4 regions of the Citrobacter sp. U14242 genome follow, and region 3 is predicted to be linked to each of the others. Evidence: predicted binding sites of a transcription regulator. Region 3 holds the regulator's gene; each other region holds the start of a gene.
The links. The regulator CRP, encoded in region 3, controls carbon source genes, mostly activating them, when cyclic AMP is high. The targets are predictions, from matches to a motif close to ATGTGANNNNNNTCACAT.

Region 1 (8,045 bases), on a different contig from region 3:
ACATAAATACGCCAGACCCCATCATATTTGATGCGGTCACTAACGTTAGGGCAATGACTCCCATTTTATGAGCAGAGCCTGAGCTTACTGTTCCCATAATGGTTTCCTATTAATTTAAAATTTTGCAATAAGTGGAAATTCGTACTGAATTCGTGGGCCATTGTTATGAATAGAAATGTCCATTATTGTGACAACAATCAAAAATAATAATGAATCAATTTTTTTTGAGCGGTACTTTTGCTCACTATTTAACCATTTCATTAGTAATTGACTCTGTCCCCTTTTATTCGACCTAAATAAAGTAAAACCGGCATTAAAATAATCAGGGGGAAAAATTCCGGCGAACATTCATTAATGATGTACTTTTTTTTCGATTGTGTTGTTTTAGTGTTAATAATCATGAGTAATTTAAAGGTGCCCTGTTTATGACGCCAAAAACGGGCATTTCTGATAGGGATAAAGTAGAAGAGTATGATTCAAAAGAGGGAACGTAATTTATGTTACAACGGATAGAACGATTACGTCCTGTGGGCTACACCTCATAAAGCAAAAACCCCGCCGAAGCGGGGTTTTATAAAGAGTGAAGCTGACCGATAAGCCGGGTTCTGTCGTGGACAGTCATTCATCTAGGCCAGCAATCGCTCACTGGCTCAAGCAGCCTACCCGGGTTCAGTACGGGCCGTACCTTGTGAACCCCTATTTGGCCTTGCTCCGGGTGGAGTTTACCGTGCCACGGACTGTTACCAGCCGCGCGGTGCGCTCTTACCGCACCCTTTCACCCTTACCTGATCCCACTTGCGTGGGCCATCGGCGGTTTGCTCTCTGTTGCACTGGTCGTGGGTTTCCCCCCCAGGCGTTACCTGGCACCCTGCCCTATGGAGCCCGGACTTTCCTCCCCTCCGCCCGTCTCCCCCGAAGAGGACGACGACGAAGCGGCGACTGTCTGGTCAGCTTCGGCGCGCAGTATAGAGGGTTCGTGCGCCTTTGTCACCCCGCACTACGCATTCCGATTGCCAGCGTGGCAGCAATATTCCTTGAAGCGCGGTAAATATTATCCGATGCCCCGCGAAAAGCGTCCTCCAGCGTGCCGATACGGGTTAATACGCTAAACACGGCATCAATACCATATTGGTGTACCACGTCCACATCGCGTGTCAGGCTACCGGCAATACCAATTACTGGTTTATGGTACTTCTTCGCCACATTTGCCACACCAATCGGCACTTTGCCATGCACACTCTGGCTGTCGATGCGTCCCTCACCGGTGACCACCAGCGTACAATCGTGAATATGTTCTTCCAGATTGAGCGCCTGAGTCACAATCTCGATACCGCTGCGCAGCTCCGCGCCTAAAAAAGCCATTAATGCGGCCCCCATACCACCAGCCGCTCCTGCGCCTGGCACGTCTTTCACATCCACCCTGAGCGATTTTTTAATGATATCGGCATAGTGGGAGAGATTACGGTCCAGCTCAACAATGTGTTCCTCAGTCGCCCCTTTCTGGGGCCCAAAGATGCGGGATGCGCCAGTATCGCCCGTCAGAGGATTCGTCACATCGCAGGCGACACGGATTGAACAGGTTTTTAAGCGCGGATCCAGCCCCGAAACATCGATGGTACTGAGACAAGTCAGGCTGCCGCCGCCGTAACCGATTTCAGTACCGTTGGCATCACAGAGTTTTGCCCCCAGAGCCTGCACCATACCCGCACCACCGTCATTGGTCGCACTGCCGCCAATGCCGATAATGATGCTATGCGCACCGCTATCCAGCGCCTGCAATATCAGCTCCCCGGTGCCACGCGACGTGGTGACTAACGGGTTGCGCTTTTCTGGAGGAACCAACGCCAGACCACTGGCTGCAGCCATTTCAATAAACGCGGTTTTACCATCACCGGACATGCCCCAGCAGGCATTCACTTTTTCATCCAGCGGTCCCGTCACCAGGGCTGAACGTTCAGTCCCCTGCGTCGCGGCTATCATCGCTTTCACGGTCCCTTCACCACCATCGGCAACCGGAACAGAAACATATTGCGCATCAGGAAAAACTTCCCGAAATCCTTTTTCTATTGCCTGAGCTACCTCGGTGGCAGAAAGGCTTTCTTTATAAGAGTCTGGGGCAATTACGATTTTCATAGTTATGTAGCCTGACTGTGCCGCGCAAGGCAAGAAATACAGGGCGCGCATCCGCGCCCTTCTTGTTAGCGAGTGACTTCCACTTTCGCCAGTTTTTCGTAGTAGCACGCAAGAGCACTGTGATCAGCGGTTCCCAGTCCATCTGCGCGCAGCGCTTGCATCATCTCCATAACCGCAGCAGTCAGCGGTAGCTGTGCACCTACGCCATGAGAAGTGTCCAGTGCGTTCGCCAGATCCTTAATATGCAGATCAATACGGAAACCCGGCTTAAAGTTACGGTCCATCACCATCGGCGCTTTCGCATCCAGCACGGTGCTTCCCGCCAGCCCACCCCGGATCGCCTGATATACCAGATCCGGGTTCACTCCGGCTTTGGTCGCCAGCGTCAGTGCTTCAGACATCGCGGCAATGTTCAGCGCCACAATGACCTGGTTCGCCAGCTTGGTGACATTACCCGCGCCGATTTCGCCGGTATGCACCACAGAGCCCGCCATCGCCTTCAGCAGATCGTAGTACTTGTCGAAAATCGCTTTATCGCCGCCAACCATTACCGACAGCGTGCCATCAATCGCTTTTGGCTCGCCGCCACTTACCGGCGCATCCAGCATATCCACACCTTTCGCCTTCAACGCGTCGCTGATTTCACGGCTGGCTAACGGCGCGATGGAGCTCATATCGATCAGCACAGTCCCTGGCTTCGCCCCTTCAATAATGCCGCCTTCACCCAGCGCCACTTCTTTCACGTGCGGAGAGTTCGGCAACATAGTGATGATCACGTCACACTGCTCGGCAATGGCTTTCGCCGTAGTCGCCGTTTCTGCGCCTGCGGCTATCACTTCCGCAATCGCTTCCGGATTACGGTCAGCAACCACCAGCGAGTAACCTGCCTTGAGGAGGTTTTTACTCATTGGTTTACCCATAATACCGAGGCCAATAAAACCAACTTTCATTGTCATATATCTATCTCTCTCTACTGTCGATGGTGGTTATTTCTTAAAAGAATCAGCCAGTTTCTGCGTGGCTGAACGGAACACGCCAAGGTCGCTGCCAACGGCAACAAACGTCGCGCCCCACTCCAGATAGCGACGGGCATCTGCCTCGACCGGAGCCAGAATACCGCTTGGCTTACCATGTGCTTTCGCACGGGCAAAGATGTGTTGAATCGCCTTTTGCACCTCAGGGTGAGAAGCATTCCCCAGGTGACCTAACGCTGCGGCCAAATCGCTTGGGCCGACGAAGATACCGTCAACACCTTCGGTTGCAGCAATCGCATCCACGTTATCAACGCCCTGCTGGCTTTCGATTTGCACGATAATGGTGATGTTCTTATTCGACTGCGCGAAGTAGTCCGGTACGGTGCCAAACATATTGGCACGGTGGGAAACGGACACGCCGCGAATACCTTCCGGCGGATAACGGGTAGATGCTACGGCGTTTACCGCCTCTTCTTCGGTTTCAACAAACGGGATCAGGAAGTTATAAAACCCGATATCCAGCAGACGCTTGATGATCACCGGCTCATTGGTCGGCACACGCACGACCGGTGCACTGGTGCTACCTTTCAGTGCCATCAACTGTGGGATAAACGTCGAGATATCGTTCGGTGCATGCTCACCATCCAGCACCAGCCAGTCAAAACCTGCCAGACCTAATACCTCGGTACTGATTGGATTGGCCAGTGCAGACCAGCAGCCAATCTGCACCTGATGTGCCGCGAGGGCCGCTTTAAATTTGTTAGGGAATATCGTGTTATTCATCGCCTATACCTTTATTTATTTCTGCAATTCCATACGTTTAATGTCACCGACAATAAACAGGTAGCAAACCATCGCCATCAGCGCCGAGCATCCTACAAACATCAGCGCAGCATTAAATGAGTGCAGTTCGCTCACCAGATAACCAATCACCAGCGGGGTTACGATGGAAGCGACGTTGCCAAATACGTTAAAGACACCACCACACAGACCGACTATTTCTTTCGGTGCAGTATCTGAAATCACCGGCCAGCCCAGCGCGCCGAAACCTTTTCCGAAGAACGCCAGTGCCATCAACGCCACCACCAGAGTGGTGTTATCGGTGTAGTTACACAGAATGATGGTCGACGCGAGCAGCATCCCAAGCACAATTGGCAGCTTACGCGCCAGAGTAATACTGGAGCCGCGTTTAATCAGATAATCGGAGAACACCCCGCCCAACACGCCACCGACAAATCCACACAGCGCAGGAATAGAAGCCACCAGACCTACCTTCAGGATCGACATGCCTTTTTCTTGCACCAGGTAGATCGGGAACCAGGTCAGAAAGAACCAGGTGATGGTATTGATAAAATACTGTCCGAAGAACACACCCAGCATCATGCGATTAGTCAGCAACTGCTTGATATAATGCAGCTTAGGGCCACCAGATGCCGCATCGCCCGGCTTCTTGTGATCCATATCCACAACCGCGCCGTTGTCAGAGATAAACTTCAGTTCTTCTTGCGACATACGCGGATGCTCGGTCGGGTTATGGATCAGTTTCACCCACAGCCCGGTCAGTACAAAGCCGATCACCCCCATCACGGTAAAGACATGTTCCCAGCCCCAGGCAAAAGTTAACCACCCCAACAGCGGGGAAAATAATGCCAGGGAGAAGTACTGCGCGGAGTTAAAAATTGCCGATGCCGTGCCGCGCTCTTTTGTGGGGAACCAGGCGGCCACAATACGTGCGTTAGCCGGGAAAGACGGCGCTTCAGAGAAGCCCAGCATGAAACGCATGATGAACATTGAAATACCCGCCCAGGCCAGCGGGAACATATCTACAAAACCCTGCAGAAAGGTAAACAGCGACCAGAAAAACAGGCTGTATGTGTAGACTTTCTTCGAGCCAAACTTGTCGAGCAGCCATCCGCCGGGAATTTGCATTAGCAAATAAGCCCAGCCAAAAGCCGAAAAAATGTAACCCATTGATATGGCGCTAAGCTGTAGCTCTTTCGCTACTTCTGTGCCGGCAATAGACAACGTTGCACGGTCAGCATAGTTAACGGCTGTAACAATAAAGATTACCAGCAATATTAAATAACGAGTGTGCGTGCCTTTCTTTTTCTCTACAACCGTATCCAGTATCATACTATTTACCTCGGGTTACCTCTGGCACATATCTTTTATTAGTTGGCAGGCATTTTTAATAATTAATTACCGCCAATAAAAATACGCAATAATTTATCAGGCGCTATGAAACCGTGATTTAGTATAATCAGCGTGACAAGGTTAATCATTGTGCAAACGCTCATTAAAGAAAGGTTGTTAGAATATTCTCTTAGGCATATGCACATAAGCATGGGCGCTAATGCACACATTTACGCATTGCCACCTCTGGCGGCGTGGTGTACCTGAATTTAAGTGATCACGGTCACATTCTCAGATTTAATCTCCTGACATCCTTATTTCACAATACCAAGTCTTTATTGCTTTTAATTAGCTTCAATATAACAACACCCATACAATTATTATCACCACCTGGCTGGAGAATACTGGACAATGGCCGACATCGAAATTAGACAAGAATCGCCAACGGCGTTTTATATTAAAGTACACGACACAGATAATGTGGCGATTATTGTCAATGACAATGGTCTGAAAGCCGGGACACGTTTTCCGGATGGACTGGCGCTGATAGAGCATATCCCCCAGGGCCATAAAGTGGCACTAACAGATATTCCTGCTCATGGCGAAATCGTCCGCTATGGTGAAGTAATAGGTTTCGCCGTTCGCGATATCCCACGCGGCAGCTGGATCGATGAATCTATGGTTGAACTGCCAAAAGCCCCGCCGCTGGAAACATTACCGCTGGCAACCAAAGTCCCGGAACCACTGCCACCGCTGGAGGGTTATACCTTCGAAGGGTACCGCAATGCTGACGGCAGCGTCGGCACCAAGAACCTGCTTGGTATCTCCACCAGTGTGCACTGTGTGGCAGGCGTGGTGGATTATGTAGTGAAAATCATAGAACGTGACCTGCTGCCAAAATACCCAAACGTCGACGGCGTGGTGGGACTCAATCATCTGTATGGCTGTGGCGTGGCGATCAACGCGCCAGCAGCCATCGTGCCGATTCGTACAATCCACAATATTGCACTGAACCCGAACTTCGGCGGTGAAGTAATGGTCATCGGCCTTGGCTGTGAAAAACTCCAGCCTGAGCGCCTGCTGGAAGGTACTCACGATGTAAAAAGTATTCCGGTAGACAGCGCCAGCATCGTCAGCCTGCAGGATGAAAAACACGTTGGTTTTAAATCCATGGTAGAAGATATTTTGCAGGTAGCCGAACGCCATCTGGCAAAGCTCAATCAGCGCCAGCGCGAAACCTGTCCGGCTTCTGAGCTGGTGGTCGGCATGCAATGCGGCGGCAGCGATGCATTTTCTGGCGTAACGGCCAACCCGGCGGTGGGTTATGCCTCCGACCTGTTAGTACGCTGCGGCGCGACCGTGATGTTCTCTGAAGTGACCGAAGTGCGCGATGCCATCCACCTTCTGACCCCTCGCGCAATTAACGAAGAGGTGGGCAAGCGCCTGCTCGAAGAGATGGCCTGGTACGACAACTATCTCGATATGGGGAAAACTGACCGCAGCGCTAACCCCTCTCCCGGTAACAAAAAAGGCGGCCTGGCAAACGTCGTAGAAAAAGCGCTGGGCTCCATTGCTAAATCAGGAAAAAGCGCCATTGTCGAGGTGCTGTCGCCGGGCCAGCGCCCAACCAAACGCGGTCTGATATACGCGGCTACCCCCGCCAGCGATTTTGTCTGTGGAACTCAGCAGGTTGCTTCCGGGATCACCGTGCAGGTATTTACCACCGGTCGCGGCACGCCGTACGGTCTGATGGCCGTTCCGGTGATAAAAATGGCAACACGCACTGAACTGGCTAATCGTTGGTTTGATCTGATGGACATCAACGCAGGCACCATCGCGACCGGAGAAGAAACCATCGAAGAGGTAGGTTTGAAGCTATTCGAGTTCATTCTCGACGTGGCCAGCGGGCGTAAGAAAACCTTCTCGGATCAATGGGGATTACATAACCAGCTGGCGGTATTTAACCCGGCACCAGTGACCTGATTCCTGAAGGTTAAATTCAATTACAGGTCGGGGAGTTCGTAAACTTCCCGGCCTTTTTTATCAGATACTCACCAGAACAACCTCAATTCCATGCTTACGTAATCCTTCCAGACTCTCCTCTGGAATACCTTCATCGACAATAATCATATCAATTCGCTGAGTATCAATGATCTTATGCAGGCTCGAGCGGTCAAACTTCGTCGAGTCGGTAACGACGATGATACGCTCAGCCACTTCGCACATCCGGCGGTTGAGGCGTGCTTCATCTTCGTTGTGCGTGCTAACACCACGCTCTAAATCGATAGCATCAACGCCAAGAAACAACATGTCGAAGTGATAATTTTGTAGCGATTGTTCTGCCTGATCGCCATAAAAAGATTGCGACTGACGACGCAAATGACCGCCGGTCATCAACAGCTCAACCCCTTCTGCTTCCAGTAACGCATTGGCGACATTCATACCGTTGGTCATAGCAATAACATTGGTATGCTGGCGCATCAGGCGGGCAATTTCATACGTCGTGGTGCCGGAGTCAAGGATCACGCGGTGTCCCGGTTGAATCAACTCCGCAGCAGCTCTGGCAATACTGCGTTTTACCGCCGTATTGAGTGAGCTCTTATCTTCAACAGAAGGCTCCACAACAGGCGCATTGCTTTCGCAAATCAGCGCTCCACCATAGGCGCGTACCGCAATCCCCTGCTTTTCCAGAAAAGCGAGGTCATTTCGAATAGTGACTGTGGAGACGCCAAAAAATAAGGAAAGATCGTTAACCTGAACGCTTCCCTGCTGCCGTAACCGCTGGATGATCTGCTCACGTCTTTC
Region 2 (8,045 bases), 420 kb from region 3:
GTCGTGTAGGAGATGGCACGCAGGATAACTTGTCTGGCTGTGAAAAAGCGGTGCAGGTGAAAGTGAAAGCATTACCAGACGCTCAGTTCGAAGTGGTTCATTCACTGGCGAAGTGGAAGCGTCAAACGCTGGGACAACACGACTTCAGCGCGGGCGAGGGACTGTACACGCACATGAAAGCCCTGCGCCCGGATGAAGACCGTCTCTCTCCGCTTCACTCGGTCTATGTTGACCAGTGGGACTGGGAGCGCGTTATGGGTGACGGTGAGCGTCAGTTCTCCACTCTGAAAAGCACAGTAGAGGCTATCTGGGCGGGAATTAAGGCAACCGAAGCTGCGGTAAGCAAAGAATTTGGTCTGGCACCGTTCCTGCCAGAGCAGATCCACTTTGTGCATAGCCAGGAGCTGTTATCTCGCTACCCGGATCTTGATGCAAAAGGTCGTGAACGTGCGATCGCAAAAGAGCTGGGTGCGGTGTTCCTAGTCGGGATCGGCGGCAAACTTAGCGACGGTCACCGTCATGACGTTCGTGCGCCGGATTATGATGACTGGAGTTCAGCTTCCGAGCTGGGCCATGCTGGTCTGAACGGTGATATCCTGGTGTGGAACCCGGTTCTGGAAGATGCGTTTGAACTGTCTTCGATGGGGATCCGCGTGGACGCCGATGCGCTGAAACACCAGCTTGCTCTGACCGGTGATGAAGATCGCCTGAGTCTGGAGTGGCACCAGGCACTGTTGCGTGGCGAAATGCCGCAGACCATTGGCGGCGGTATTGGGCAGTCACGCCTGACGATGCTGCTGCTGCAGTTGCCGCACATTGGCCAGGTTCAGTGCGGTGTGTGGCCTGCACAGGTCCGTGAAAGCGTCGCTTCACTGCTGTAAAAAATTAACGCCGCCAGCGTCTGAGCAGGCGGCTTCGCATCCCGGTATCAAAGCGCCAGATATGATCGAAAATGCGCATGATGCCGGGTTTGCCGTGTGCTGACATCGCGACCGCATGAAAACGGTGCTGATGTACCCGCTGTAATTCCCCCACTTTATTGACAACCTCATCGGGTAATCGCTGGGCGATAAAATCCGAAATCACCACCGCATCGGCATCAAACCATTCCCGACCCTGCATACGTTCAATAATGGCGCGAAAACAGCTGGCAATGTCCGTACCGCCGCGAAAACGCTGGCTTAAAAAACGGATTGCCTGCTCAATGCCTTCCGGACCGGATAGCTCATAGCGCACGACTTCTGTCGAAAATAACATGATGAAACAGCGACGGTTATCGGCGAGTGCAACGCGCATGAGTGCGAGGCAAAAGGCTTTCGCACACTGTTCGTTAAATCCGCCCATCGATCCCGAGGTATCGACACAGACAATAAACGGTCCACGAGGCTGCTCGTCAAAATCCTGGTGTATAACCGGCCGCTCCGTTACTTTCTCGCGCCAGGCTTCTCCATGCAGGCGGTATGTCAGGAGCTGCTTTTCCACCAGCCGCCGATAGAACTCATATTCCAGTTCGGTAATGCCCAACGTGGCCAGTTCGGGGGGGAGTAAACGCAGGATATCATCGCTTTGTTGAATGCCATCCACCTGCTCCGGGACGGTGGCCGGTTCACGCACCAGCGTACGGAATGTTTCCATTGGCGCGTCTTTACGCGGCACGGATTTCGCTTCTCTGGAGCGCCCCAACTGTTCGGCCAGCCGTTGAAGTTCGGGTTGTTGCGTCAGGAACTCACCGTATTTCACCATCAGCTGATAATCACCGCGCTTAATTTGACCTGCGCTCATGTCCCACAAACGACCCGCTGCGTTGTCATTTTCCGCCAGCACAGGTTCCAGTTGGCCACTGAGCGTCATCCGTTCCTGTACTTCACTGAGCAACTGTTCGCGTTCTTCTTCCAGTAGCTGCTGATTAAGCGTGGTGGTTTGAACCACCAGGCTCAGGCGCCAGCGCTGGAGAAATAGTGTATGCAGTGCGGGCGTAAAAATACTGTTGTCATCGACCAGTTGCTGCGCTTGCCCAGCCCATGGTGAGTGGAGTCGGTGCAGGAGCGCTAAGATTTGCGGTAGCTGGACGATAAACTGCGAAGTGGAGAGGAGCTGACTTTGCTGATAGCACATTACCTCTTCTGTTAGCTCCGGCGGTACGTGGGTATCTTTGAGGCGGCTGCGTAACGCTTCACGCCAGCGGGGGACATCGTCAGTAATCGCTTTTTTTAGCCGGGGAAATTTTTTGAAAAAGACCGCCATTTGCGGGGAAGCCAGCAGTGCGATGATCATCTCTTCGATCATCCCCTCTTCGCCGACCGCCAGCATGATATTTAGCGTATCAAGGGTCAGCATTGTTGTGCCTGTCGGATCTGTGTACCGACGTCCTGCAGGCTGGCCTCAATGCGGCCTAACCAGTCACTATGGATAAACAGACATTTTTGCTGTTCACTAAATTCGCTGTGTTGCTGGTGCCATTCGTTGTCGAGCGCTTCAAGCTGCTGTTTTATCTCACTGGGCATGCCTTCTTCTGATGCACCGGGTAACGCCAGTCGAGAACCTTGCAAGCTGACGTCGCGTACGACCAGGTGCTGAGCGCTGTCGACTTCCATATTCAGCGTCTGGGCGAAGCCGATCCCGTTTAATTTTCCGCGGATCTCACCGCCTTTCGTCAGCCATAGCTCCAGAGCGGCGCGTTCAAAGGCAATATGGATAACGTCCATATCGTGCAGTTTTAGGGGTTTTTGCAGTAACAGCGTCAGTACGGAAGTGTTGGCTTCCGGTGGTAAATCATAATGAGGACGGCGGCTGAACATTCCGCCCTGACGAATTACCGTGAAAGCCGTTTTATCACTTTGCTGCTGCTGTAGCTGGATGCGGCGCTGCATTATTGTCCCAAGGCGAGTCAGCATTGTCTGCTGCTGCCAGGCGTGCCCGGTCATCAATATTTCGATTTGTTGCTGCATCAGATTCAGGCTTTGTGCGTCATACCACAAGCAATCTTTCAGCAGAATAAGGTCGATAGGTGCAACGGCATCGCGTCCGCTAAAGAAGGCGCTGGCCTGGAGTAAGCGGATTGCTTTTTTCCAACGACGGTCAGATACATAGGGGGTGTTCGGTAGCGCATCCAGTTGCTGGCGCAGGGTGAAAATCAATTCAAATACACGATCGGGAAGCGTGATTTTGCCAATGTCTTTTTGCCACTGGTAGTACTCTTCATCCGTCACTTGTAACGTTGTTGGAACAGGGTTGTCACTTTCGTCCTGCTGGCTTAACAGCATGGAGCGGAAGTTAGCCTTGTCCTGGACTTTATCCAGCCACAGGCGAATCAGCATTCGGTCGTACAATGCTTCCAGGCTGCTGTCCGCTTCAGGCAATTCGTTGGACGCCGCGACCAGCAGACGCATCGGGATTTTCTCCTCGTGTGCGCCGTTGCGGAAGTGGCGTTCATTAATGGCGGTCAGCAGGGTGTTGAGAATGGCCGGGCCTGCTTTCCAGATTTCATCGAGAAAAACGATTTCGGCTTCAGGAAGATAGCCTGCTGTTAAGCGCTCATAGCGACCTTCGTCTTTAAGCGCCTGAATGGATAGCGGGCCAAAGACCTCTTCAGGTGTCGAAAAGCGCGTCATCAGATATTCGAAAGCACGGGCATTTTTAAAGGCAAACTTCAGTCGGCGAGCGATTAAGCTTTTCGCGATCCCTGGCGGGCCTAATAAGAAGACGCTCTCGCCGCTGAGCGCGGCCAGCAGACAAAGGCGAATGGCGTGGCTACGTTCATAAAGTCCCTTTTCCAGCGCATTGCTCAGACGGGAAATTCTTTCCGCTAATAAATGTGGGTGAGCCATAATGAAGTGGCGTCCTTTCGCCAAATGTTCCGCGTTAAACAGCGAGTATAGATGTTTAGCCCCTGGGCTGTAATAGACTGAAGGCGCGTTTATTTTTCTTTGAGCCAGATTAATCTGGTCTCATTTAGGGGTACGATTTTGCGATTAATCGTGCATACTGTGCGCCTTTTTGTGGGCCAAGGGACGACGCACACATTTCTTATATATACACCATATCAATCAAGCTGCACCAAGGCGGCAATGGAGTTATTCCCTGGGATGGGCGGAATAACGAATGCAGCTAACGCGGAGGTAGCTTGAACGATGATGTGTATAAACGAAAGACGAGTCTATGAGCACTGATAATAAGCAATCATTGTCTGCGATTACCCTTGCGGCCATTGGGGTTGTCTACGGTGATATTGGTACCAGCCCACTTTATACGCTTCGTGAATGTTTGTCCGGGCAGTTTGGTTTTGGCGTTGAACGTGATGCTGTGTTTGGTTTTCTCTCGCTGATTTTCTGGCTGCTGATCCTGGTTGTTTCCGTTAAATATCTGTCATTTGTTATGCGTGCTGATAACGCCGGGGAAGGCGGGATCCTGACGTTGATGTCGTTGGCCGGGCGTAATACGTCGGCGCGAACGACCTCGATGCTGGTGATTATGGGATTGATTGGCGGCAGCTTTTTCTATGGCGAGGTGGTGATCACGCCAGCGATTTCGGTGATGTCGGCGATTGAAGGTCTGGAGATTATTGCTCCACAACTGGACACCTGGATTGTTCCTCTCTCTATTATCGTACTTACCCTGCTGTTTTTGATTCAAAAGCACGGTACCGGCATGGTCGGTAAGCTGTTTGCGCCTATTATGCTGATATGGTTCCTGGTGCTTGCCGTGCTGGGTGTACGCAGCATTATTGCGAATCCGGAAGTGTTGCATGCCCTAAATCCGTATTGGGCTGTTCATTTCTTCCTGGAGTTCAAAACGCTATCCTTTATTGCGCTGGGCGCAGTGGTGCTGTCGATTACCGGTGTTGAAGCGTTGTATGCCGACATGGGCCATTTTGGTAAGTTACCGATTCGCCTGGCATGGTTCACCGTCGTATTGCCTTCGCTGGTGTTGAATTACTTTGGTCAGGGTGCGTTGCTGTTAAAGCATCCCGAAGCGATCAAAAACCCGTTCTTCCTGCTGGCACCGGATTGGGCACTTATTCCGCTGCTGATCCTTGCCGCTCTGGCAACGGTTATCGCCTCTCAGGCGGTTATCTCCGGTGTATTCTCACTGACGCGTCAGGCTGTGCGTCTGGGGTATTTATCGCCGATGCGGATTATCCATACTTCAGAAATGGAATCGGGTCAGATCTATATTCCTTTCGTAAACTGGATGCTTTATTTCGCCGTGGTTATCGTAATCGTGAGCTTTGAGCACTCCAGTAATCTGGCTGCGGCGTACGGTATTGCGGTGACGGGGACGATGGTGCTGACGTCCATTTTGTCGACGACTGTGGCGCGGCAAAACTGGCACTGGAATAAGTACTTCGTCTTCCTGATCCTGGTTGCGTTCCTGTGCATCGATGTTCCGTTATTCTCTGCAAACCTCGATAAGCTTATTTCAGGCGGCTGGTTGCCGCTCTCGCTGGGCCTGGTAATGTTCACTATTATGACGACCTGGAAAAGCGAACGCTTCCGTCTGCTGCGTCGTATGCATGAGCACGGTAACTCTCTGGAGGCGATGATTGCCTCGCTGGAGAAATCCCCACCGGTGCGCGTGCCTGGAACGGCGGTGTATATGTCCCGCGCGTTGAACGTCATCCCGTTTGCACTGCTGCATAATCTCAAACACAACAAAGTGTTGCATGAACGCGTCATTCTGCTGACGTTGCGCACTGAAGACGCACCCTATGTACACAATGTACGTAGAGTGCAGATTGAGCAATTGTCGCCGACCTTCTGGCGCGTGGTGGCCAGTTATGGCTGGCGTGAAACGCCAAACGTTGAGGAAGTGTTCCACCGCTGTGGTCTGGAAGGCTTAAGTTGCCGGATGATGGAAACCTCCTTCTTTATGTCGCATGAGTCGCTGATTGTTGGCAAACGGCCATGGTATCTGCGCCTGCGCGGTAAGCTGTATCTGCTGTTGCAGCGTAACGCGCTACGTGCGCCGGACCAGTTTGAAATTCCGCCTAACCGGGTTATTGAACTCGGTACTCAGGTCGAGATTTAATATTGCTGACGCCCTCTTTCATCGTGAAAGGGGGCGTTTTGTTTGACTCCTCTCAGTTTTCTTTTCATCTCATGATAATCCTTGCGAAACGTTTCGATGGCGATCACATTTTCGTAACCTCGCGGTGGTTTTCTGTGCACCCTTCAGACTAAACTTATTTTCAGCGAAACGTTTCGCTAGTGGGGAAAGAAAATGAAGAAAGGCACGGTACTCAACTCTGAAATTTCATCGGTGATCTCCCGTCTGGGGCATACCGATACGCTGGTGGTATGTGATGCGGGTTTACCCATCCCGAATAGCACAACCCGTATCGATATGGCATTAACCCAGGGCGTACCTTCTTTTATGCAGGTATTGGATGTGGTCACACGTGAAATGCAGGTCGAGGCAGCCATTCTCGCGACGGAAATTAAACAACATAATCCGCAACTCCACGAAACGTTGCTCAACCACATTGAGCAACTGCAACAACACCAGGGAAACACCATAGAAATTCGTTACACCACGCATGAGCATTTCAAAAAACAAACCGCAGACAGTCAGGCGGTAATTCGCAGCGGAGAGTGTTCTCCGTATGCGAATATTATTCTTTGTGCTGGCGTCACGTTCTGAGGCCATCATGAACGCATTACTGCAACTCAAAGGGATCGATAAAGCGTTCCCGGGCGTAAAAGCGCTATCTGGCGCCGCATTGAATGTCTATCCTGGTCGCGTAATGGCGCTGGTAGGCGAAAACGGCGCTGGCAAATCCACCATGATGAAAGTACTGACCGGTATCTATACCCGCGATGCCGGTTCTTTATTATGGTTGGGGAAAGAAACCACCTTCAACGGCCCAAAATCCTCCCAGGAAGCCGGGATTGGCATTATTCACCAGGAGCTGAACCTGATCCCACAACTCACCATCGCTGAGAACATTTTTCTTGGTCGTGAGTTTGTAAATCGCTTTGGCAAAATAGACTGGAAGAAAATGTATGCCGAAGCCGATCTACTGCTTGCCAAACTCAATCTGCGTTTTAAAAGCGACAGGCTGGTGGGTGAGTTGTCAATTGGCGATCAGCAGATGGTTGAAATTGCCAAAGTGTTGAGCTTTGAGTCGAAGGTCATCGTTATGGATGAACCGACCGACGCCCTTACCGATACCGAAACGGAATCCCTGTTCCTTGTTATCCGCGAACTTAAATCGCAGGGGCGTGGCATCGTCTATATCTCCCACCGTATGAAAGAGATCTTCGAGATTTGCGATGATGTGACCGTTTTCCGCGACGGGCAGTTTATTGCCGAGCGTGAAGTGGCCTCGTTAACCGAAGATTCGCTCATTGAAATGATGGTGGGACGTAAGCTGGAAGATCAGTACCCGCGGCTGGATAAAGCGCCAGGCGATGTGCGCCTGAAGGTTGATAACCTGTGCGGCCCAGGGGTACATGATGTGTCATTCACACTGCGCAAAGGCGAGATCCTGGGCGTCTCTGGCCTGATGGGGGCCGGTCGTACCGAATTGATGAAAGTCCTGTATGGCGCGCTGCCACGTACCAGCGGTTACGTCACGCTTGACGGGCATGAAGTGGTTACGCGTTCTCCGCAGGATGGGCTGGCCAACGGTATCGTCTATATTTCTGAAGACCGTAAACGCGATGGTTTAGTGCTTGGCATGTCGGTGAAAGAGAACATGTCGTTAACTGCACTGCGCTACTTTAGCCGCGCTGGCGGAAGCCTGAAACATAAAGATGAGCAGCAGGCGGTAGGTGATTTTATTCGCCTTTTCAATGTAAAAACGCCATCTATGGAGCAGGCTATCGGTCTGCTTTCTGGCGGTAACCAGCAAAAAGTGGCGATTGCACGCGGTTTGATGACCCGACCCAAAGTGCTGATTCTCGATGAGCCAACACGCGGTGTTGATGTTGGTGCCAAGAAAGAAATCTACCAGCTTATCAACCAGTTTAAAGCCGATGGGCTGAGCATCATTCTGGTCTCTTCTGAGATGCCAGAAGTCTTGGGCATGAGCGATCGGATTATTG
Region 3 (8,045 bases):
AAATCCCTGCGTCGTATTCGCGATTTCGACGATTTGATCACGGCTAAAATCCACGGTTTTGCTGATGCTATAGATTACTATCGTCAGTGCAGCGCCATGCCACTGTTGAATCGGATCGCCAAACCGACGCTGATTATCCACGCCAAAGACGATCCGTTTATGGATAGCCATGTCATCCCACAACCCGAGAATCTGCCCCCGCAGGTGGAGTATCAACTCACCGAGCACGGTGGACACGTCGGATTTATTGGCGGCACGTTACGTCGCCCTGAGATGTGGCTGGAATCCCGTATTCCAGACTGGCTGACAACATATCTGGAGGCATCATCATGATGATTCCCTGGCAAGACATCTCCCCGGAAGCGCTGGACAACCTGATTGAAAGCTTTGTCTTGCGCGAAGGCACCGATTATGGTGAACATGAACGCTCGCTCGAACAAAAAGTCGCCGACGTCAGACGCCAGTTACAATCAGGTGAAGCTGTGCTGGTATGGTCCGAACTGCATGAAACGGTCAACATAATGCCGAGGAAACAGCTTCACAAGTAATCCGCTGCCGACGGCTGACTATAATAAAAAACCAACCTATTTATGGAGTTGTTATGTCTGCCAAACATCCGGTGATTGCGGTAACAGGATCCAGCGGCGCGGGGACCACCACCACCAGCCTCGCGTTTCGTAAAATTTTCGCACAGTTAAATCTGCGTGCCGCCGAGGTGGAAGGTGACAGTTTTCATCGTTATACCCGCCCGGAAATGGATATGGCGATCCGCAAAGCGCGCGACGCCGGACGACACATCAGCTACTTCGGCCCCGAAGCCAACGATTTCAGCCTGCTGGAACACACCTTCATCGAGTACGGTCAGTCGGGCAAAGGCCAGTCACGAAAATATCTGCACACGTATGATGAAGCCGTTCCGTGGAATCAGGTTCCGGGCACATTTACCCCCTGGCAGCCGCTGCCTGAACCGACGGACGTGCTGTTCTATGAAGGCTTGCACGGCGGTGTAGTAACCCCGCAACAAAATGTGGCGCGGCATGTCGATCTGCTTGTTGGTGTTGTCCCTATAGTGAACCTGGAGTGGATCCAGAAACTCACCCGCGATACCAGCGAACGCGGTCACTCCCGCGAGGCAGTAATGGACTCGGTCGTACGCTCAATGGACGATTATATCAATTACATTACGCCGCAGTTTTCCCGCACGCATATTAACTTTCAGCGTGTGCCCACCGTCGACACCTCCAACCCCTTTGCGGCAAAGAGTATTCCGTCGCTGGATGAGAGCTTTGTAGTGATTCATTTTCGTAATCTGGAAGGCATCGATTATCCCTGGCTGCTGGCTATGCTTCAGGGTTCATTCATTTCCCATATTAATACGTTAGTCGTGCCAGGCGGCAAGATGGGGCTGGCGATGGAGCTGATCATGCTGCCATTGGTGCAGAGGCTGATGGAAGGGAAGAAGATCGAGTAATGTGTTCTTTTGCCGAATGGCGGCTGATGCTTTATCCGGCCTACACGTTTATATCCTGTAGGCCTGATAAGTGTAACGCCATCAGGCATGGCATCACGAAGCAGCAATCACTTCATAGGAATGGGTGATATTCACCGCTTTTTCCAGCATCAACGCCACGGAGCAATATTTCTCAGCAGAAAGATCAACCGCCCGAGACACAGAGGCATCTTTCAGGTCGCGCCCCGTCACGATGAAATGCAGATTGATGTGGGTAAACAGACGCGGTGCTTCTTCACGACGCTCAGAGGTGAGCTTCACTTCGCAGTTGGTGACATCCTGGCGACCCTTTTGCAGGATCGACACGACATCAATGGCGCTACACCCCCCTGCCGCCATTAATACCATCTCCATCGGGCTCGGCGCTTTATCACCAGAGTTACCGTCCATCAAAATTTGGTGGCCTGAGGCGGACTCACCGAGGAAGGTTAACCCCTCAACCCACTTTACACGCGCTTGCATATTTCGTAACTCCAATGTTTCAATTTTCCTGACAGATTACGCGTACATAACAATTCTCGCAACGGAAGGCGACCTGCGTCATGCTGAAGCGAGACACCAGGAGACACACGGCGAAAGCTATGCTAAAACAGTCAGGACGCTACAGTAATACATTGGCGTACTGCAGGTATGCAGAGGACATCACATTACAGGCTGCAGTTCACTTTTTAGCAGCCCCTTTCCCAGGTAGCGGGAAGCATATTTTTGCAACCCCAGAGGCAGCGTCGTTTTCTGGCTCTGGAGACAGCTTATAACAGAGGATAACCGCGCATGGTGCTTGGCAAACCGCAAACAGACCCGACTCTCGAATGGTTCTTGTCTCATTGCCATATTCATAAGTACCCATCGAAGAGCACGCTGATTCACCAGGGTGAAAAAGCGGAAACGTTGTATTACATCGTTAAAGGCTCAGTGGCAGTGCTGATCAAAGATGAAGAAGGGAAAGAAATGATCCTTTCTTATCTGAATCAGGGCGATTTCATTGGTGAACTAGGCCTGTTTGAAGAAGGCCAGGAACGTAGCGCCTGGGTACGAGCCAAAACCGCATGTGAAGTCGCTGAAATTTCATACAAAAAATTTCGTCAATTAATCCAGGTTAACCCGGATATTCTGATGCGCCTGTCTTCTCAGATGGCTCGTCGTCTGCAGGTAACGTCTGAAAAAGTGGGCAACCTTGCCTTCCTCGACGTAACCGGTCGTATCGCCCAGACTCTGCTGAACCTGGCGAAACAGCCTGACGCGATGACCCACCCGGACGGCATGCAGATTAAAATCACCCGTCAGGAAATTGGCCAGATCGTTGGCTGTTCCCGTGAAACCGTTGGTCGTATCCTGAAGATGCTGGAAGATCAGAACCTGATCTCCGCGCATGGTAAGACCATCGTCGTCTACGGCACGCGTTAATCCCATCGACATGGCGTGTTACGCAGTAATGCGCCATTTTTGTTTGCTCCGATGTGGCGAAGACTGATTTATCACCCCGAGATCAACTACGCACTACGACAGACGCTGGTGCTATGTTTACCTGTGGCTGTCGGTCTTATCATTGGTCAGCTTCATTTGGGACTGCTTTTCTCCCTCGTCCCCGCCTGCTGCAACATTGCCGGTCTTGATACCCCGCATAAGCGCTTTTTCAAACGCTTAGTTATTGGCGCCTCGCTGTTTGCCGGCTGCAGCCTGATCATGCAGTTACTGCTGGCACAAACGATACCGCTGCCGCTGATCCTCACCGGCCTGACGCTGATTCTCGGTGTGACCGCCGAGCTAAGCCCGTTGCATGCACGACTTCTGCCCGCCTCACTGATCGCGGCGATTTTCACACTGAGTCTGGCCGGGAACATGCCCGTCTGGGAACCACTGCTGATCTACGCGTTGGGGACAGTATGGTACGGCCTGTTTAACTGGTTCTGGTTCTGGATGTGGCGTGAACAACCGCTGCGCGAATCACTCAGTTTGTTGTACCGCGAATTAGCCGATTACTGTGAGGCCAAATACAGCATGTTGACCCAGCATACCGATCCCGAAAAAGCACTACCGCCCCTGCTGGTCCGTCAACAAAAAGCCGTGGATCTGATTACCCAGTGCTACCAGCAAATGCACATGCTGTCGGCACATCACAATAATGAATACAAACGCTTGCTACGTGTTTTCCAGGAAGCGTTGGATTTACAGGAACATATTTCCGTCAGCCTGCATCAACCCGAAGAAGTGCAGAAGCTTGTTGAACGCAGTCATGCTGAACAGGTGATTCGCTGGAACGCTCGCACCGTTGCCGAACGCCTGCGCGTACTGGCTGATGACATTTTGTACCACCGCTTGCCAACGCGTTTTTCGATGGAAAAGCAGATAGGCACCCTGGAGAAGATTGCCCGGCAGCACCCGGATAATCCGGTGGGACAATTTTGCTACTGGCATTTCAGCCGCATTGCCCGTGTGCTGCGTACCCAACGCCCACTATATGCCCGGGATTTGATGGCTGATAAACAGCGTCGATTACCGTTAATTCCGGCACTGAAAAACTATTTGTCGTTGAAATCTCCGGCGCTGCGTAACGCCGGACGCATCAGCGTCATGTTGAGTATCGCCAGCCTGATGGGTAGCGCTTTACACCTGCCAAAACCTTACTGGATCCTGATGACGATACTGTTCGTCACTCAGAATGGCTACGGCGCAACCCGGGTGCGTATTTTACACCGCTCGGTGGGCACGCTTGTCGGACTGGTGATTGCGGGTGTTACGTTGCACTTTCATATTCCTGAGGGCTTCACGCTGGCAGCTATGCTGCTGATAACCCTGGTGAGCTATCTGATCATCCGCAAAAACTATGGCTGGGCCACCGTGGGCTTTACGGTCACGGCGGTATATACCCTGCAGTTACTGACGTTGAACGGGGAACAGTTTATCGTGCCCCGATTTGTCGACACCGTGATCGGCTGTTTGATCGCCTTTGGCGGTACGCTCTGGCTGTGGCCGCAATGGCAGAGTGGTTTACTACGTAAGAACGCTCACGATGCACTAGGAGCAGATCAAGAAGCCATCCGCCTAATCCTCAGCAACGATCCGCAAGCCACACCGTTGGCGTATCAGCGCATGCGGGTCAACCAGGCGCAAAACACGCTGTTTAACTCATTAAACCAGGCCATGCAGGAACCCGGGTTTAACTCGCACTATCTGGCAGATATGAAACTGTGGGTTACACACAGCCAGTTCATCGTCGAGCACATCAATGCAATGACTACCCTGGCAAGAGAGCACACGATGTTGACGCCGGATCTGGCGCAGCGATATCTGGAATCCTGCGAAATTGCGCTCCAGCGCTGTCAACAGCGGCTGGAATATGACGGGCCGGGAAGTTCAGGTGATGTGAATATTCTCGAATCACCAGAGATGCTCTCACACGGCCCATTAAGTACGCTTGAGCAGCATCTACAACGAATACTGGGGCATCTTAATACCATGCACACCATCTCTTCTGTTGCCTGGCGCCAGCGACCGCACCACGGTATCTGGCTTAGCAGGCGGCTGCGGGATATGAAAGGTTAAGAGGTTTGCCGGATGGCGGCACAAGCGCCTTATCCGGCAAACAGGCGATCAACCCACCACTTTCTCGACCGCCTGCGCGAAGCGCTGCATCCCTTCATCGATATCAGCCTGCTCTACCACCAGCGACGGCGCAAAACGCATCACGTCCGGCCCGGCATTCAGCACCATCACCCCTTCGTGAGCAGCAGCGTAGAGGAAATCACGCGCACGACCTTTAAATTGCGGCTTCAATTCAGCGCCAATCAGCAGCCCCATGCCGCGAATATCGCTGAAAATATCAAACTGCTGATCAATTTTCTGCAAATGCTGCACAAAGGCATGGCGTTTGGCCTGAATACCTTCCAGCACTTCCGGGGTATTAATGATATCGAACGCCGCTCCTGCAACCGCGCAGGCCAGCGGGTTACCGCCGTAGGTCGAACCGTGCGAGCCAACATGGAATGCGGAGGCTATCTCCAGCGTCGTCAGTACCGCGCTCACCGGGAATCCACCACCAAGAGCTTTAGCGCTGGTCAGGATATCCGGCGTCACGCCGTAGTGCATATAGGCAAACAGGTCACCGGTACGCCCCATCCCACACTGCACTTCATCAAACACCAGCAATGCCTGATGCTGATCGCACAGTTCGCGCAACCCCTGCAGGAATTCTGGCGTGGCAGCACTAACCCCTCCCTCCCCCTGAATAGGCTCAACCACCACGGCACAGGTATGATCGTCCATCACCGCTTTTACCGCATGCAGGTCGTTAAACGGCACATGGATGATATCCGCGGGCTTTGGGCCAAAGCCGTCGGAATATTTCGGCTGCCCGCCCACGGAAACAGTAAACAGCGAGCGACCGTGAAACGCATTATGGAAGGCGATGATTTTAGTTTTGAATGGGCTATGACGTACACAAGCGTAATGCCGCGCCAGCTTAAAGGCGGTTTCGTTAGCTTCGGTACCGGAGTTCATGAACAACACGCGTTCGGCGAAAGTGGCATCAATGATTTTGCGACCTAAACGCAACGCCGGCTCATTGGTGAACACGTTACTGGTATGCCACAGCGTTTCACCCTGGGTTTTTAATGCCTCGACCAGTGCCGGATGGCAATGCCCTAACGCGGTCACTGCAATGCCGCCCGCGAAATCAACATACTCTTTACCCTGCTGATCCCAGACTCGACTTCCTTTCCCCTTTACCGGGATAAACTCTGCCGGTGCATAAATCGGCAGAATCACTTCATCGAATGTTGCGCGCGTAATTGCAGTTTGTTCAGTTGCCATGTCATTACCACCCTGTTAAGCAGAAATGCTAGTGAAATTATAATCACAAAATATGAATAAAAAATCACTGAATAGCAACCACAAATCACCGGTTAAGGAAATTAGCCAGCAGCTGATGCCCCTGATCGCTGAGGATGCTCTCCGGGTGAAATTGCACACCTTCCACATCCCAATCCCGGTGACGAATGCCCATAATCTCCTGCGTTTCACTCCACGCCGTCACTTCAAAGCATTCAGGCAACGTCTCAGGTGCGACCACCAACGAATGGTAGCGCGTCACCGTTAGCGGGTTTGCCAATCCCTGAAAAACACCTTGCCCGGTATGCGTAATGGGTGAAGTCTTACCGTGCATCACTTTTGCCGCCCGCACGACGGTCGCGCCAAAGGCTTGTGCCATCGCCTGATGGCCCAGACAAACGCCCAGCATAGGGATCTTACCCGCATAAAGACGAATGACATCCAGCGAGATGCCCGCATCATCCGGCGTGCATGGCCCCGGGGAAATGACGATTTTCTGCGGATTCAGCGCATCAATTTGCGCCAGCGTCAGCTCGTCGTTACGTCTGACAAGGACATCTGCGCCCAGTTCGCAGAAGTATTGATACAGGTTCCAGGTAAAAGAATCGTAGTTATCGATAAGCAGGATCATGGCGGCTCCGGTACAGAAGAACCGCGCTATTCTACTCAGTTTCCGGAGCTTCGCTTACCACTTTACGAAATATCGCCTGCAGTGCGGACAGGTTACCCATGGCGCCGCTTTGATTTGCCTGGTTCCACTCCTCAACCTGGATGCCCTCCCAGTTGAGTATATACCCGGCATGAATAGCCAACTGTTCGAAGAAAATACGCTGCGCCAGACCGCTGCCAATACGAAACGGGTGTAACACATTAATTTCACAATAATAATGCGCAAGTCGGTCGACAAATTTGTCTTCCGGCAGTCCCACCAGCCAGGACTCGTCTTCCAGGTCCTGCATCAGCACATTGCCCTCTTTCTCTATCCAGGCAAAATGGCAGAAAGGTGTGTCGCCCTGATAAATATCGACTTCGCGTAGCTTGCCCGCCCAGTCGAAAATATCCTGATAAAGTTGGCGATGAATAGCGCACAGGTAGGGTAAACCACGAACTAACGGCCCCAGTTCAATTGTGGCGGCACGTAGCGCCGTCAATTCATAAGCTGCCTGCGCCAGACGCTGCGCCTGATGAACCCCCAGCCGGTTACGCATGACGTTCAAACCAGGATACAAATAGGGGTCACGTCCATCACCGAATTTATCGCTCATAGTGCCTCCGCAATTCTTCAAGACGCACCAGGGCGTCTTCAGCGCTCAGAGTAACCCGTGGAATATCCACGCCTTCCAGTCGCCGGCTTGCCTGGAAATTGGCATTTCGCAGTTGCGCCCAGAGCCTGGACTTTTGTTTATCGGTGAGTTTTTTCACGTGACCTCCCTGAATGAGCCGACACTTGCCACAAGTATAAGCAGCAATTTCGGGTTACGCAGAGAAGGGGAAGAACGCGGGCAGGAACTACCCGCGCAAAATAGGCTTACGGCAGGACTTTAGCGGAAAGGATAACAATCGGTTTTGACGGAACATTCTGGTAAGGACCGACATCGTGGGTCTGTACCTGCGCAATCTTGTCCGCAACATCCATACCTTTCACAACTTTACCGAACACGGCGTAACCAAAGTCACGCTGGCCATGATCGAGGAATGCATTGTCCGC
Region 4 (8,045 bases), on a different contig from region 3:
ACTGATGAGTTTAACGCTGCTTCCCAAACTCAATCATACCGTCTGGTCCGCAAACGTAGAGCTGGCCCTGCTACTGGTGTACCCGTTCGCTTGCTTACTGTTGTGTACGCTGGTCGGACTAATGGTACGAAGAATTTCACAAAAAACCGTTGCCGACCTGCTCTTCTCCCCGCCGTCTCTCTCCGCCGTTTCCCGCTAAACCTTACGCGCTTTTTGCCCCCATCCGGGGGCGAATCAATTTGCTTATGAGAAACGATCACGGATAATAAAGAAACATTGCTTATCAGACGTATATCCAAACGAGATCCTGACAACCGAATGCCTGAACAACATCGTTACACGCTTCCAGCAAAAGCTGGCGATCAGCGCCAGTTGGGTGAACTTACCGGTGCCGCCTGCGCGACGCTGGTCGCAGAAATCGCCGAACACCATCCGGGACCCGTGGTGCTTATCGCGCCGGACATGCAAAATGCCTTGCGTCTGCATGAAGAAATTCGTCAGTTTACCGACCAGATGGTGATGAATCTGGCTGACTGGGAAACACTGCCCTATGACAGTTTTTCCCCACATCAGGAAATTATCTCCTCGCGACTCTCCACGTTGTATCAACTGCCTGCGATGCAACGCGGTGTGCTGATCGTACCGGTCAACACGTTGATGCAGCGAGTCTGCCCGCACAACTATCTACACGGTCATGCACTGGTGATGAAAAAGGGCCAGCGCCTGTCGCGTGATACCCTGCGTGAGCAACTGGACAGCGCCGGTTATCGCCATGTTGATCAGGTTATGGAGCACGGTGAATACGCCACACGCGGTGCGTTGCTGGACTTGTTCCCAATGGGCAGTGAACTGCCTTATCGCCTTGATTTCTTTGATGACGAAATCGACAGCCTGCGTCTGTTTGACACCGATACGCAACGCACGCTGGAAGAAGTCGACGCCATTAATTTGCTGCCTGCCCACGAATTTCCAACCGATAAAACAGCCATTGAGCTGTTCCGCAGTCAGTGGCGCGACACCTTTGAAGTTAAACGTGACGCCGAACATATTTATCAGCAGGTCAGTAAAGGCACGTTACCTGCCGGGATTGAATACTGGCAACCGCTGTTTTTCAGTGAGCCCCTGCCACCGCTGTTCAGCTACTTCCCCGCCAATACGCTGTTAGTGAATACCGGAGATATTGAAACCAGCGCAGAACGTTTCCAGGCGGATACACTGTCACGTTTTGAGAATCGGGGTGTCGATCCGATGCGTCCACTGCTGCCGCCAGAATCGCTGTGGCTGCGGGTTGACGAACTGTTTTCCGAGCTTAAACATTGGCCTCGCGTCCAGCTCAAAACCGAAAGTCTGGCAAACAAAGCGGCGAATACCAATCTGGGATTCCGGAAGCTGCCGGACATCGCCGTACAAGCGCAACAGAAATCGCCGCTGGATGCGCTGCGTAAATTCCTGGAAACCTTCAATGGTCCGGTCATTTTCTCAGTAGAGAGTGAAGGTCGCCGTGAAGCACTCGGCGAACTTCTGGCTCGCATCAAAGTTGCGCCAAAACGTATTTTACACCTTGATGAAGCCGCCGACAGCGGTCGTTATCTGATGATTGGTGCGGCAGAGCACGGTTTCATTGATACCAAACGCAACCTGGCACTGATTTGCGAAAGCGATCTCCTTGGTGAACGTGTGGCACGTCGCCGCCAGGATTCCCGCCGCACGATTAACCCGGATACGTTGATCCGCAACCTCGCAGAGCTGCATCCGGGGCAGCCCGTCGTGCACCTTGAGCACGGCGTGGGTCGCTATGCTGGTATGACCACACTGGAAGCGGGCGGCATTACTGGCGAATACCTGATGCTCACCTATGCCAACGACGCCAAACTGTATGTGCCGGTGTCGTCGCTACATCTGATCAGCCGCTACGCCGGCGGCGCGGAAGAGAATGCGCCGCTGCATAAACTCGGCGGTGACGCCTGGTCGCGCGCCCGACAGAAGGCGGCCGAGAAAGTGCGCGATGTGGCAGCAGAACTACTGGATATCTATGCCCAGCGCGCGGCGAAAGAAGGTTTTGCCTTTAAGCACGATCGCGAGCAGTATCAGCTGTTTTGTGACAGCTTCCCGTTTGAAACCACACCCGATCAGGCACAGGCCATCAACGCGGTACTCAGCGATATGTGTCAGCCGCTGGCAATGGACCGTCTGGTGTGTGGTGACGTCGGCTTCGGCAAAACCGAAGTTGCGATGCGCGCCGCATTTCTCGCCGTCGAGAACCACAAACAGGTGGCTGTTTTAGTGCCGACTACCCTGCTCGCTCAGCAGCATTTCGACAACTTCCGTGACCGCTTTGCCAACTGGCCCGTGCGCATTGAGATGCTGTCCCGTTTTCGTAGCGCCAAAGAGCAAGCGCAGATTCTGGAGCAGGTTGCCGAAGGTAAAATCGATATTCTCATCGGTACGCACAAACTGCTGCAAAGCGATGTGAAACTAAAAGATTTGGGTCTGCTGATTGTCGATGAAGAGCACCGCTTCGGTGTCCGTCACAAAGAGCGTATTAAAGCGATGCGCGCCGATGTCGATATTCTGACACTGACAGCAACCCCGATCCCGCGTACGCTCAATATGGCGATGAGCGGCATGCGCGATCTGTCAATTATCGCCACACCGCCAGCTCGTCGTCTGGCAGTCAAAACCTTTGTGCGCGAGTATGACAATCTGGTGGTTCGCGAGGCTATCCTGCGTGAAGTGTTACGCGGCGGGCAGGTCTACTATCTGTTCAACGATGTTGAAAACATCCAGAAAACCGCTGACAGGCTGGCAGAGTTGGTACCGGAAGCGCGTATCGGGATTGGACACGGGCAAATGCGCGAACGCGAGCTGGAACGCGTGATGAACGATTTCCACCATCAGCGCTTCAACGTGCTGGTGTGTACCACCATCATCGAAACCGGGATCGACATTCCAACCGCTAACACCATTATTATCGAGCGCGCTGACCATTTCGGGTTGGCACAATTGCACCAGCTACGCGGCCGCGTGGGACGTTCACACCATCAGGCCTACGCCTGGCTGTTGACGCCGCATCCGAAAGCGATGACCACTGATGCACAAAAACGCCTTGAGGCAATTGCATCACTGGAAGATTTGGGTGCAGGTTTTGCACTGGCCACTCACGATCTCGAGATTCGCGGCGCGGGGGAACTGCTGGGTGAAGATCAGAGCGGTTCGATGGAAACCATCGGCTTCTCACTGTACATGGAACTGCTGGAGAACGCGGTTGATGCGCTTAAAGAGGGACGCGAACCGTCGCTCGAAGATCTCACCAACCAGCAAACTGAAGTCGAGCTACGGATGCCTTCGCTACTGCCAGATGACTACATCCCCGATGTGAATACGCGACTGTCGTTCTACAAGCGCATTGCCAGTGCGAAAAGCGAAAACGAGCTGGAAGAGATTAAAGTCGAACTGATTGACCGTTTTGGTTTGCTGCCTGACCCGGCCCGTACGCTGCTGGATATTGCCCGTTTGCGCCAGCAAGCGCAAAAACTGGGCATCAGAAAGCTAGAAGGCAATGAAAAAGGCGGGACGATTGAGTTTGCCGAGAAGAACCACGTCAACCCGGTGTGGCTGATTGGCTTACTCCAAAAGCAACCTCAGCACTTCCGTCTGGATGGCCCAACCCGGCTGAAGTTCATGCAAGATTTAGCCGAGCGTAAAACCCGTATCGACTGGGTACGTCAGTTTATGCGCCAACTTGAAGAAAACGCCATAGCGTAGCGTTCCGGCCGGGTGAGCACGGTGCTTGCCCGGCCGATGAATTTACAAACTCTTTGCACTTCCCTGCACTTCCCGACACAGCAAACCGCCATAATTCCTGTTTACTTTTACATTATAAAAACCACGTAAAAACAATGGATTTATGGTGATGTTAAACAATAAACGACTCTCTCGCTGGCTAACGATTTTTACGCTCGCGGCGACCGTCGCGTTAGCGCTTCCGGCTAAAGCGAATACCTGGCCGCTTCCGCCGCCAGGCAGCAAACTGGTGGGTGAAAATGCCACTCACGTTGTCGAAAACAACGGCGGATCGCTGGAAGCCATTGCGAAAAAATATAACGTCGGCTTTTTAGCGCTGCTGCAGGCTAACCCCGGCGTCGATCCATACGTACCTCGCCCGGGCAGTGTTTTAACCATCCCATTGCAAACCTTGCTGCCGGATGCCCCACGCGAAGGGATTGTCATTAACCTCGCCGAACTGCGTCTTTACTATTACCAGCCAGGTACAAAATCGGTGACCGTGTATCCAATTGGCATTGGCCAGTTAGGCGGCGACACCCTGACACCAACAATGGTAACCACCATCTCTGATAAGCGTGCCAACCCGACCTGGACACCAACGGCGAATATCCGCGCTCGGTATAAAGCCAATGGTATCGACCTCCCTGCCGTAGTACCTGCCGGGCCGGATAACCCGATGGGGCATCATGCTATCCGCTTAGCTGCTTACGGCGGTGTGTATTTGCTGCATGGAACCAACGCGGATTTTGGCATCGGTATGCGTGTCAGTTCTGGATGTATTCGCCTGCGTGACGGTGATATTGAAACCTTATTCCGCCAGGTTACGCCGGGAACCAAAGTGAACATCATCAACACGCCGATTAAAGCCTCCGTTGAACCTGGCGGTATGCGCCTGGTTGAAGTACACCAACCGCTGTCAGAAAAGATTAATGACGACCCGCAGTTACTGCCGATCGTGTTGAATTCATCAATGCAGAGCTTTAAAAATGCGGCACAAACAGACGCAGCGGTGATGGAGCATGCAATGGAGTTACGTTCAGGAATGCCTGTAGATGTGACACGCCACCACGATGTTCCCGCACAAACTCTGTAAATTCAGGTCATAAAAAACCCCCGCCGGTGTGTTCCCGCGGGGGTTTTTTATTGAATTCGCAGTGGCATTGCGAGGGTTTACAACTTATTTGTAGATAACTGCAGTCCCGTGAAGGGTGTTAGGACCGGTAACAGAAGTAATACGGAATGACTTCGCCCCCATTTCATCTGCTTTCTGTGCCAGTTGATCTTCCAGAGAACCTAAGTTAGTCCCGGCGTTGGCAGTGATAGTACCGACTTTCTGTTGGCCTTCAGGTGTAGCCTGAACTTCAACAGCGGCAAAGCTGGCAAATGAAAGTGAGCTCAGAACTGCAGCGACAAAAAGAGTTTTTACGTTTTTCATGATAGTGACCTTTAGCAGATGAATGTGTGCCGTAAGCGATTAACTTAACGATCGATAGGTAAATCATAGATGTGATCCAGGTCACACGTCAACATTTTTTTATAACGATTATTATTTAAATCATAAAGACCTTATTTTTCATGCTAATAGCATTAAATTATTTTTATAGTGAATGCACTGGAGTGTCTGCGCGATTATTTTTATAATGGTTATTCAATAAACCCAACCAGGTACAACGGCACCATGACAACTGAAACGACAAGTTGTGCAAAAAAAAGCCGTGGCCGACCAAAAGTGTTCGACAGGGAAGCCGCGCTTGATAAGGCCATGACACTCTTCTGGCAGCACGGATATGAAGCGACATCGCTCGCCGATCTCGTAGAAGCAACCGGGGCAAAAGCGCCTACGCTGTATGCAGAATTTACCAATAAGGAAGGACTGTTTCGTGCCGTGCTGGACCGCTATATCAGTCGCTTCGCGGCAAAACACGAAGCTCAACTGTTTTGTGAAGAAAAAAGCCTCGAATCCGCACTCGAGGACTATTTCACCGCAATCGCGACCTGCTTCACCAGTAAAGACACGCCCGCGGGCTGTTTTATGATTAACACATCCGCGACGCTTGCCGCCTCTTCCCGGGACATTGCGCGCACAGTTAAATCCCGTCACGCCATGCAGGAGCAGACGCTGGCTCAGTTTCTGCATCAACGGCAGGAACATGGTGAAATACCGGCACACTGCGATGTACAAAAGTTGGCTGAATATCTGAACTGTATTTTGCAGGGTATGTCGATCAGCGCCCGCGAAGGAGCCACATTCGAAAAACTGATGCAGATCGCGCACACCACGTTACGATTGTGGCCTGAACTGATTAAAGATTAACCTTTTCCACACTACCCACGTCTTACTGTCATCACCGGGAGCTTACGCCGTTCCCGGTGGATACGGCTCTTCTTAACCCCTACATTCTTTATTGTTTTCATTGAGTTAATACATTTCTTTTGTAAAAAACATTGATAATGTCAATCATTATCAGCAATATTCGCATTTGCTTTAATATCCGTTTCATAATGTAACAATCGGTTTCCATGCCGTAAAAATAAAAACAGACCAACAAATTTTATAAGGAATACAAATGAATAAGCATCTCTGGGTGCTCAATCCTCTGTTACTGTCTTTAACCCTACCGGCAATGGCGGCAGAAGAAGAAGATCTCATCGTCAGCGCCAACCGTAGTCAACGTACCGTGTCTCAAATGGCACAAACTACATGGGTTATCGAAGGCAGAGAGATTGAACAGCAGGTTCAGGGGGGGAAAGAGTTTAAGGATGTTCTTGCTCAGTTGATCCCTGGAATCGACGTTAGCAGCCAGGGACGGACCAACTACGGTATGAACATGCGTGGTCGCGCCATCGTTGTGCTTATTGACGGTGTTCGTCTCAACTCTTCCCGTACCGACAGCCGTCAGCTTGACTCTATTGATCCGTTTAATATTGCACATATTGAAGTTATCTCCGGTGCAACCTCACTGTATGGCGGCGGGAGTACCGGTGGTTTGATCAACATCGTCACCAAAAAAGGTCAGGCTGAGCGTGAAGTTGAACTTGAACTGGGCAGTAAAAGTGGGTTCAACAACAGCAACGATCATGACGAACGGGTTGCCGCCGCAGTTAGCGGAGGAACCGACCGCGCATCCGGACGCATGTCTGTCGCTTATCAACGCTTTGGTGGCTGGTACGATGCCAACCACGATGCCTTAATGCTCGATAACACTCAAACTGGCCTGCAACACTCTGACCGTCTGGACGTCATGGGCACCGGGACGATTGAGCTTGATGACGACCGCCAGCTGCAGCTGGTTACACAGTACTACAAAAGCCAGGGCGATGACGACTACGGACTGGATCTCGGCGAGAACATGTCCGCCGTGACGGGCACCGGTAACGCTCATACCAGCCGTGGTCTCAATTCCGACCGAATCCCCGGCACGGAGCGGCATCTGATCAGTCTGCAATATTCCGATGCTAATTTTTTCGGTCAGAATCTGGTCAGCCAGATCTATTACCGTGACGAATCACTAAAATTCTATCCTTTCCCTACGCTGAGCAAAGGTAAGGTTACCAGTTTCTCCGCATCACAACAGGATACTGACCAGTTTGGTGCCAAAATCACCCTCAACAGCCAGCTGATGGAAAACTGGGAACTGACATGGGGGATCGACGCCGATCACGAAACATTCGATTCCAATCAAGAATTCTTCGATCTGGCTTATTCCCTCCCCTCCGGCGGTATGGATAACCGAACGGCCTACACCACCGGGCGCTATCCCGGTTACAGCATCACCAACTTTGCGCCTTTCCTGCAAAACAGCTACGACATTAATGACATCTTTACGCTCAGCGGTGGTATCCGCTACCAGTGGACTGAAAACCGCGTTGATGATTTTATCGGCTATACACAGCAACAAGGCATCGCAACGGGTCTGGCGAACTCTGCTGATAGTATCCCGGGTGGCAAAGCAGACTATGATAACTTCCTGTTTAACGCGGGCATCCTCGCACACCTGACCGAACGCCAACAGACCTGGTTCAACTTCTCTCAAGGTGTGGAACTTCCCGACCCAGGAAAATACTACGGCAATGGTACCTACTCGCTGGTTGGCGATCATTATCAGCTCCAGCGCAGCGTTAACGTCGCGGATTCACGTCTGGAAGGCATCAAAGTTAACTCTTACGAACTGGGGTGGCGCTACACCGGCGATAATCTGCGCACACAACTGGCAGCCTATTACTCCACGTCAGATAAATCGATCGTCATTAACCGCAAC

Region 1: the regulator CRP is predicted to act here: its motif matches at 5,512-5,529, upstream of garD (galactarate dehydratase).
Region 2: the regulator CRP is predicted to act here: its motif matches at 6,119-6,136, upstream of rbsD (D-ribose pyranase).
Region 4: the regulator CRP is predicted to act here: its motif matches at 5,291-5,308, upstream of bhsA (multiple stress resistance protein BhsA).

What each region holds. Positions count from the first base shown of each region.
Region 1 covers NZ_JBKGLW010000005.1:204,012-212,056, forward strand. The annotation lists gene hdcC (histidine-histamine antiporter) at 1-97, opposite strand, end outside; RNA gene rnpB (RNase P RNA component class A) at 579-955, opposite strand; gene garK (glycerate 2-kinase) at 988-2,133, opposite strand; gene garR (2-hydroxy-3-oxopropionate reductase) at 2,199-3,089, opposite strand; gene garL (2-dehydro-3-deoxyglucarate aldolase) at 3,120-3,890, opposite strand; gene garP (galactarate/glucarate/glycerate transporter GarP) at 3,906-5,240, opposite strand; gene garD (galactarate dehydratase) at 5,652-7,223, shown strand; gene ACLJXE_RS10250 (DeoR family transcriptional regulator) at 7,284-8,045, opposite strand, start outside.
Region 2 covers NZ_JBKGLW010000002.1:464,475-472,519, forward strand. The annotation lists gene asnA (aspartate--ammonia ligase) at 1-881, shown strand, start outside; gene viaA (ATPase RavA stimulator ViaA) at 886-2,337, opposite strand; gene ravA (ATPase RavA) at 2,331-3,827, opposite strand; gene kup (low affinity potassium transporter Kup) at 4,159-6,027, shown strand; gene rbsD (D-ribose pyranase) at 6,220-6,639, shown strand; gene rbsA (ribose ABC transporter ATP-binding protein RbsA) at 6,647-8,045, shown strand, end outside.
Region 3 covers NZ_JBKGLW010000002.1:43,428-51,472, forward strand. The annotation lists partial or broken gene ACLJXE_RS02975 (hydrolase) at 1-333, shown strand, start outside; gene ACLJXE_RS02980 (YheU family protein) at 330-548, shown strand; gene ACLJXE_RS02985 (phosphoribulokinase) at 602-1,471, shown strand; gene ACLJXE_RS02990 (OsmC family protein) at 1,565-1,972, opposite strand; gene crp (cAMP-activated global transcriptional regulator CRP) at 2,282-2,914, shown strand; gene ACLJXE_RS03000 (YccS/YhfK family putative transporter) at 2,966-5,053, shown strand; gene ACLJXE_RS03005 (aspartate aminotransferase family protein) at 5,102-6,319, opposite strand; gene pabA (aminodeoxychorismate synthase component 2) at 6,405-6,968, opposite strand; gene ACLJXE_RS03015 (putative adenosine monophosphate-protein transferase Fic) at 7,000-7,602, opposite strand; gene ACLJXE_RS03020 (YhfG family protein) at 7,592-7,759, opposite strand; gene ppiA (peptidylprolyl isomerase A) at 7,866-8,045, opposite strand, start outside.
Region 4 covers NZ_JBKGLW010000015.1:47,475-55,519, forward strand. The annotation lists gene ACLJXE_RS21470 (acyltransferase family protein) at 1-199, shown strand, start outside; gene mfd (transcription-repair coupling factor) at 319-3,765, shown strand; gene ACLJXE_RS21480 (L,D-transpeptidase family protein) at 3,914-4,879, shown strand; gene bhsA (multiple stress resistance protein BhsA) at 4,964-5,221, opposite strand; gene comR (TetR family copper-responsive transcriptional repressor ComR) at 5,465-6,100, shown strand; gene ACLJXE_RS21495 (TonB-dependent siderophore receptor) at 6,354-8,045, shown strand, end outside.